Regions from separate parts of the Luteibacter sp. 9133 genome, predicted to be linked through region 1. Evidence: predicted binding sites of a transcription regulator. Region 1 holds the regulator's gene; the other holds the start of a gene.
The links. Region 1 encodes FliA, which starts transcription of late flagellar genes. Its sites were predicted from a motif close to TAAAGTTTNNCNNNCNNNGGCCGATAA; they were not measured.

Region 1 (4,209 bases):
CATCCGCCACGGACTGCCGCTGGACTACACCACGGATGGCCAGCGCGTGCCGGAAGACATCGCCTCCGCGGATGCGCGCAAACTCGTCTGCCTGGCCGCTCAACTCGTCAAGCAGCGCACCGACGAACCGGACGACGCGATTCTCGCCGACCGTTTCGGCTTCTCCACCGCGCCAGCCATCGCCTGACACCGGGAACTGAAGTAACGTGACCACGGCATCCGCATCCGCACACCCCTTCACGGCAGTGAATTCCTTCATGAACACACACGTCGATTCCACCCAGGCTGCTGGGCTCAACTGGCTCGCCGACCGTCGTCCCACGCGCAGCATCGCGGTGGCGGGCGGCAAGGGCGGCGTGGGCAAGACCACGGTGGCGGTCAACCTCGGCATGGCGCTCGCGATGGGTGGCCGTGACGTGGTCCTGCTGGACGCGGATCTGGCCATGGCGAACATCGACGTGCTGCTGGGCCTGCAGCCCACGCGCCATCTGGGCCACATGCTCGAAGGCGAGTGCCGCATCGAGGACCTGATCCTCCACGCCAACCACGGCCTGAAGGTGATCCCGGCGACCTCGGGCGCGCGCCGCATGGCGCAGCTGCCGAATATCGAGCACGCCGCCGTGATCCGCGCCTTCGACGAATACCCGGTCGCCCCCGAATATCTGATCGTCGACACCGCCGCCGGCATCTCCGACAGCGTGTCGATGTTCGCGGCAGCCTCCGACGAAGTGGTGGTCGTGGTCTGCGACGAGCCGGCCTCGCTGACCGACGCCTACGCGCTGATCAAGGTGATGAGCCGCGAGTTCGACGTGAACCGCTTCCGCATCGTCGCCAACATGGTCCGCCATGCGCAGGAAGGCCGTCAGCTGTTCGAGAAGCTGGCCCGCGTGACCAACCGCTTCCTGGACGTGTCCCTGGATTTCATGGGCATGGTTCCGCACGACGAGTACCTGCGTCAGGCCATCCGCCGTCAGGCGGCCGTGGTCGACGCCTGGCCGAGCAGCCGCTCGGCGGTGGGATTCAAGAATCTGGCCCGGTCGGTCGATACATGGGGTGAACCCGAACCCCGGGTGCAGGGTCGCATCGGCTTTTTCGCCGAACGGAACCACATGGGGGGAGGGCTGCCGCTGTGAGTGTCGCTAGCGAATACCTTGAAATCACTAGAGTTCCAGCGGATCAACTGGTTAAAACGCATGCACCCCTGGTGCGCCGGATCGCCTATCACCTGATGGGCCGCCTGCCGCCAAGCGTGGACGCGAATGACCTCATGCAGGCCGGAATGATCGGACTGCTCGAGGCCGCAAGAAATTACTCGCCGACTCGCGCGGCCAGCTTCGAGACCTATGCGGGCATCCGCATTCGTGGCGCCATGCTGGACGAACTGCGCAAGACGGACTGGACCCCGCGCTCCGTCCACCGGAAGTTGCGCGAGGTGGCTGAAGTAACGAGGCAGATCGAGAACGAAACGGGTGGCGACGCCGAAGACGCGGAAGTGATGAAGCGGCTGGGCATCGACGCCATGGAGTACAACCAGATTCTGGCCGACGCGGCGAGCGCGCGGTTGCTGAGCCTCACGGCGCCGGAAGGCGACGAAGGCGCGGCGATCGACGTCGCGGACCCCGACGCCTCGGGCCCGGAAGGCAACTTCGAGAAGAACGGCCTGCGCGACGCGCTGGCGCAATCGATCGACGGCCTGCCGGAACGCGAGAAGCTGGTGATGTCGCTGTACTACGATGAAGAGCTCAACCTGAAAGAAATCGGTGTGGTACTGGGTGTGAGCGAGTCGCGCGTGTGCCAGATCCATGGTCAGGCCCTGATTCGCCTGCGTGCACGCATGACGGGTTGGAAAGACAAGCAGTGACGGCATCGCGGTGCCGTCGCCGGTAAAGAAAAAGCACGTGGCGGAGAGCAGTTTTGGACAAGAACATGAAGATCCTCGTGGTGGACGACTTTTCCACCATGCGGCGCATCGTCAGGAATCTCCTGGTCGAGTTGGGTTTCACCAACACGCTCATCCAGGAAGCCGAAGACGGTAACGCGGCGCTCGCGTTGCTGCGCTCGCAGCCGATCGACCTCGTCGTCACCGACTGGAACATGCCCAACATGACGGGCATCGACCTGCTTCGCGCTATCCGCGCCGATGCCGGTCTGAAGTCCTTGCCGGTGCTGATGGTGACCGCGGAAAACAACCGCGATCAGATCATCGCCGCCGCGCAGAGCGGTGTTAACGGCTACGTCGTCAAGCCTTTCACGGCGGTCACGCTGAAGGAAAAGCTCGACAAGATCTTCGAACGACTCGCCGCGGCTGCGGGCTAAGGGAATAACGATGAATACGATGCTCTCCCCCGGCCAAGAGGTCGTCCCCGAACTGCGCGAGCTGCTCGAGGCCGACGACGGCGCCGCCTTCGAAAAGGCACTCGACAACCTGATCCGCAGCCGCGAGCAGCACCTGTTCCTGGCGCTGGGCCACCTTGCGCGCGACCTGCACGAATCCGTGCGCCGCCTCGCTTCCGACATTTCGACCGACGGCGTGCCGGGCAACATGAGCGATGCGCGCAAGCATCTGCGTGACGTGCTGGAAATGAGCTCGACCGCCGCGCACCGCACGCTGGACTTCAGCGAAAAGCTGCGTCCGCAGGCCCAGGCGCTGGCGAAGCAGGCCGACGAAGTGCTCGTGCTCGATCACGCCGATCCGGCGTTCGGCGCCAATGCCACGGCGCTTGCCGTGCGCGTGGGCGATTTCGCGCAGAGCTGCGACATCGGCCTGGGCGAAATGGTCGAAGCCCAGTCGTGGCAGGATCTTTCCGGTCAGCGCGTGGCGCAGGTCGAAGCGTTCATGGCCAAGGTCGAGTCGTCGCTGGTCGAGCTGGTCCGTCTGACCGGCTCGCTCGCGGGCGGCAATGCGCCGGCCGCGGACAAGGTCAGCCAGGACGAGGTGGATCGCCTCCTCAGCGAATTCGGATTCTGAGCCCGCTATGAGCGTGGAGCTGGACAACGAGCTGCTCAACGTCTTCCTGATCGAAGCGCGCGAACTGCTCGAGAGCCTGGGCGAGCAGCTCGTGGATCTCGAAGCGTCGCCGAACGACACGGAGCTGCTGAACGCGGTCTTCCGTGCGTTCCACACCGTGAAGGGCGGTGCGGGCTTTCTTGGGCTCAATCCCATGGTGGAGCTGTGCCACCGTGGCGAAGATCTTCTGAACGAAGCGCGTAACGGCACGATCGTGCTCAACGCCGCCTTCATGGATGCGCTGCTCGAGTCGCTCGACCTGCTCAACGACATGATGCGCGCCGCCGATGGCGGCGTGCCGATCGAGCCCGCGCCGCGTTCGCTGCTCGACCGGCTGCTGATTCCCGGTCGTGCCGTATCCGCGGCTCCCGTTGCCTTGGCGGTACCGATCTCTTCGCCGGTCGCGGCACCTTCCGCGCCGAAAGCGTACGACCCGATCGAAGATGAATTCGAGGCGATGCTCGACGCCGCGCGCACCGACCGTGCGCCGGCACCGGCCTCGTCCGCGACGATCAACGATGACGAGTTCGAAGCGCTGCTCGATTCGTTGTACGGCACGGGGGCGCCAGGCGCGGACAGCGCAGCTGTTTCCGCATCGGCACCGACGCCCGCACCCGTGGTCGCTGCCGCACCGTTGCCGTCGAACAACGACGCGATCAGCGACGACGAATTCGAAGCCTTGCTGGATTCCCTTCACGGCACGGCAGCGCCGGGTGCGGTCGGTGGTGCGGCGCCTGTTGTCGCATCCACGCCTGCGCTCGCCGTGGTTCCCGTCGCTGCACCCGCACCGCCGGCAGTGGCTGCTCCCGCAGCGAAGGCCGCGCCCGCCGCGGCTGGCGAAAAGCGCGCCGCGTCCGCCGCCGACACGACGGTTCGCGTCGACACGCATCGTCTCGACAGCCTGGTCGACGCCGCGGGCGAGCTCGTGCTCGTACGCAACCGCCTCACCAGCCTCGCACCGCGCGGCGGCAACGATCCGATGGAACGTGCCATCGGCGAGCTGGAGCGCGTCGCGGAAGACTTGCAGAACGCCGTGCTGCGCATGCGCATGCAGCCCGTCGGCAAACTGTTCTCCCGTTTCCCACGCATCATTCGTGACCTCGCCCGCCAGCTCGGTAAAGAGATCGAGCTCGTCACGGAAGGCGAAGAAACCGATATCGATCGCACCGTGGTCGAGGCGCTCGCCGATCCGCTCGTGCATT
Region 2 (4,209 bases), 1.8 Mb from region 1:
CCGCCGCGGCCGCGGCCCCGGCCGCCCCCCGTGCCGTGCGCGAGCCCGCCGTCAACAGCGAGGCGAGCTCGGTTCGCGTCGGCATCGAAAAAATCGACACCCTGATCAATCTCGTCGGCGAACTGGTCATCACGCAGTCGATGCTGACCCAGTTCAACGACGGTGTGGATGCCTCGCAGCTGGAAATGTTCCGCCAGGGGCTGGCCCAGCTGGGTCGCCATACGCGCGAACTGCAGGAAAGCGTCATGAGCATCCGCATGCTGCCCATCAGCACGGTGTTCAACCGCTTCCCGCGTCTGGTCCGCGACCTCGCGCAGAAGCTCGACAAGAAAGTCGTGCTCGACATGCGCGGCGAAACCACCGAACTCGACAAGACGGTGCTGGAGAAGATCGGCGACCCGCTGGTGCATCTGGTCCGCAACGCGATCGACCATGGCCTCGAAGTACCGGCTAAACGCCAGGCCGCTGGTAAGGGCGATACGGGCACGCTGCGTATGGAAGCCTTCCACCGCGGCGGTTCCATCGTGGTCGAAGTGGCCGATGACGGTGCGGGTCTGAATCGCGAGGCCATCGTCGCCAAGGCGGTCTCGCGCGGCATCATCGCCTCGGGCGATCACATGTCCGACGACGCCGTGGCCGACCTCATCTTCGAAGCGGGCTTCTCCACCGCCGCCGCCACGACCGACCTCTCGGGTCGTGGCGTAGGCATGGACGTGGTCCGTCGCAATGTCATGGACCTGGGCGGTACGGTCAGTATCCGCAGCGTCGAGGGCAAAGGCACCACCTTCACCATCACCTTGCCGCTGACGCTGGCGATCATCGACGGCCTGACGGCCGCGGTGGGTGAAGAAACCTACATCGTGCCGCTGGTTTCCATCGTCGAATCCGTGCAGGTGAAGCCGGATGCGATTCGCAGCGTGGCGGGCGGCGGCGAGCTGTTCCGCTTCCGCGATCACTGGCTGCCCATCGTGCGGCTGTTCGACGCGTTCGGCTGCGCCGGTCAGCGCCGTGCCATCGACGACGGTATCGTCATCGTGGTGGAAGGCGAGGGCAGTCGCATCGGTCTGTTCGTCGACGAACTCATCGGCCAGCAGCAGGCGGTGGTGAAGTCGCTGGAAGCCAACTATCGCCGGGTCACCGGCATCTCCGGCGCGACGATTCTGGCCGACGGCTCCGTCGCGCTGATCGCCGACGTCGCCGGGCTGGTGCGTCTGCAGGCGCGTCGCAAGGCAGCCTGATCGCCGTGGGTTGAACGGGGTCGCGCGCAAGGCGCGCTCCTACAGCCGCCGGCCATCCCCGCCGCGCGGTGCCCCATGCGTTAACACCGTGCTGTACTCCCGTGCGGTGGCCCGTGCGGCACCCCGTCAGGTATCCCCGTGCGGTGTACCGCCGCGCGGTAGGAGCGCGCCCTGCGCGCGAAAAGCCGACAAAGCAATGAAGCGGCACCCCCGGTTCCCCATTCCGGCTCCCCATCCCCGACTGTCCCACCCCCATCACGCCCCCACACCCCACCGGATGCGGCACCGCAAAATTGCCCCTCAAGTCCCCACCGGAATAGCCGATACCCCAAGGGAAGGGGTCCCGAACCGCCGATCCGATCCGCCGTGGGAACGACATGAATCAAGCAGCCAATACCGCCATCGACGCGTCCGACGAGGCCGCGCAGTACCTGACCGTCAACCTCGGTAACGAGGAATACGCGGTGGATATCCTCGCCGTCCGCGAAATCCGCGGCTGGACACCGGTGACGCGCATCCCGCAGGCACCGTCCTATGTGCTGGGTGTGCTGAACCTGCGCGGCGCGATCGTGCCGGTGCTCGATCTTCGCCTGCGCTTCAATCTGGCGCGCGAGGAATACACCGCCACCACCGTGACCGTCATCGTCATGGTCAACGGCCGTCAGTTCGGCGTGGTGGTCGATGCCGTCTCCGACGTGGTGGAGGTCGCTCCCGGCGGCATCCGTCCGGTTCCCGACATGGGCACCACCGTCGATACCGAATACCTGAAGGGCCTCACGTCCGTCGGCGAGCGCATGGTGTTGCTGCTCGACGTCGACCGTCTCCTGCAGCCGCAGGACGCCCAGATGCTGGAAGCCGCGCTGGCTTCCACCGACGTCAAAGCCGTCGCCTGAGCGTAGAGGCGCCGTGGCGGCTTCGGTCGCCGTGGCGTGAGATGCCCGGTTTGCCACTGCCGCACTTTGCCGATTGGAATCGCAATGAATAAGTTCAAGTTCAAGATGCCCGCCCTGACCGTCCGTGGACGCCTTTACGGTGTGCTCGGTCTTTTGGGCGTCATGCTGATCGGCGGCGCCGCCGTCGGCCTCGGTGCCATGTACTTTCAGAACGAAGGCCTGCGCAAGGTCTACGAGGAAGAACTCGTTCCGTCCGAGATGCTCAGCCAGGTGAGCACGCGCGCCCTGATGGCCTTCGTGGTCATGGGTGAAGCCGCGGCGAAGGTGTCCGAGAAGGATCAGGTCAACCAGAAGCTTGCCGAGTTCCAGAAGCTCCAGGACGAGATGGCCAAGCTGAAGGACGATTACAAAAAGATGCCGATGTCGCCGGAGATCAAGAAGCTCTACGACCGCTGGCAGTCGTCCAACGACGAGTACAACTCGGCCAAGAACGACATGCTCGACGCCCTCAAGCAGGGTGACGAGGGCGCGCTCGACGTCATGGAGATGTCCGTCCGCCCGATCCTCATGGATCGTCAGGCGCAGCTCGCCAAGCTGGTCACCGCCAAGCGCGACGAAGCCGCGGCGATCTATGAAAAGCAGGCCGCCCAGTACAAGACGATCCGTGCCTTCTGCATCATTGCGCTGTCGCTCGGCCTGATCGTCAGCCTGCTGATCGGCGTGCTGGTGATCCGCTCGATCCTCCGCACGCTGTCGGTCACCGTGAACGTCGCCAACCAGATTGCCGAAGGCAAGCTGGGTCACGACGTGCAGGTCACCCGTCAGGACGAACTCGGCCAGCTGCAGGGCGCGTTCCGCGCGATGGACGAGCGCCTCAGCGCCATCGTCACCGAAGTGCGTCACGGTTCCTCGTCGGTCAGCACCGCCGCGCAGCAGATCTCGCGCGGTAACGACGACCTCTCGCAGCGCACGCAGGAACAGGCGTCCAGCCTGGAAGAAACCGCTTCGTCGATGGAAGAAATGACCTCGACCGTCAAGCAGAACGCCGAGAACGCCAGCCACGCCAACCAGCTGGCCCGCGGTGCACGTGAGCAGGCGGAGAAGGGCGGCGAAGTCGTTGCCCAGACCGTTGTCGCCATGCGCGAGATCAACAGTTCCAGCAAGAAGATTTCCGACATCGTCAGCCTCATCGACGAAATCGCTTTCCAGACCAACCTGCTGGCGCTCAACGCCGCGGTCGAAGCCGCGCGTGCGGGTGAGCAGGGTCGCGGCTTCGCCGTGGTCGCTACCGAGGTGCGTAACCTCGCCCAGCGTTCGGCGGGTGCGGCCAAGGAAATCAAGGGCCTCATCAACGACAGCGCGAGCAAGGTCAAGGCCGGTTCCGAGCTGGTCGACCAGTCCGGTAAGGCGCTCGCCGAGATCGTCGAGAGCGTGAAGAAGGTGACCGACATCGTCGCCGAGATCGCCGCCGCCAGCTCCGAGCAGTCGGCCGGTATCGACCAGGTCAACCACGCCGTGCTGCAGATGGACGAGATGACCCAGCAGAACGCCGCACTGGTGGAAGAATCCGCCGCCGCCGCCCGTGCCATGCACGAGCAGGCGACCGAGCTGAGCCGTCAGGTGTCGTTCTTCCAGGTCACCGGTACAGTGGCTTCCGCACCGGCCGCCAGGGCGCCGCGCAAGGACGCCACGCAGGAGGAGATGGAAACGGTGTTCGCCGCGGTGCGCAGTACGCCGGACGCCCCCGTGCGTCCGTCGCGTCCCGCCGAGTCGGCTGACTCCGGCGTTTGGAAGGAGTTCTGATCGATGAATGCGCTCGTCAACAACGGCGACAGCGTCGTACCGGCGAGCGCAGCGGGCCCGAGCCTGGGCGACGCGGACTTCGCCTTCCTTCGCGACTTCGTGCTTCAGCATTGCGGTATCTCGCTAGGCGAGCATAAGCGCCAGCTGGTCCAGGGGCGTCTGCTCCGCCGGCTGCGCACGCTGCGCCTCGACGGTTTCTCGGCGTACTGCGATCTGCTTCGTCGCGATCCGGACGGCGAACTGGGTGAACTGGCCAGCTGCATCAGCACCAACGT

Region 2: a site for FliA is predicted at 1,539-1,565, ahead of FA87_RS05710 (chemotaxis protein CheW). Genes of this name have one in related genera too.

What each region holds. Positions count from the first base shown of each region.
Region 1 covers NZ_JUHO01000001.1:3,176,836-3,181,044, reverse strand. Annotated here, with positions in the region: gene flhF (flagellar biosynthesis protein FlhF) at 1-187, shown strand, start outside; gene FA87_RS13800 (P-loop NTPase) at 258-1,133, shown strand; gene FA87_RS13795 (RNA polymerase sigma factor FliA) at 1,130-1,861, shown strand; gene cheY (chemotaxis response regulator CheY) at 1,915-2,316, shown strand; gene FA87_RS13785 (protein phosphatase CheZ) at 2,327-2,968, shown strand; gene FA87_RS13780 (chemotaxis protein CheA) at 2,976-4,209, shown strand, end outside.
Region 2 covers NZ_JUHO01000001.1:1,327,274-1,331,482, forward strand. Annotated here, with positions in the region: gene FA87_RS05705 (chemotaxis protein CheA) at 1-1,238, shown strand, start outside; gene FA87_RS05710 (chemotaxis protein CheW) at 1,616-2,131, shown strand; gene FA87_RS05715 (methyl-accepting chemotaxis protein) at 2,216-3,934, shown strand; gene FA87_RS05720 (protein-glutamate O-methyltransferase) at 3,938-4,209, shown strand, end outside.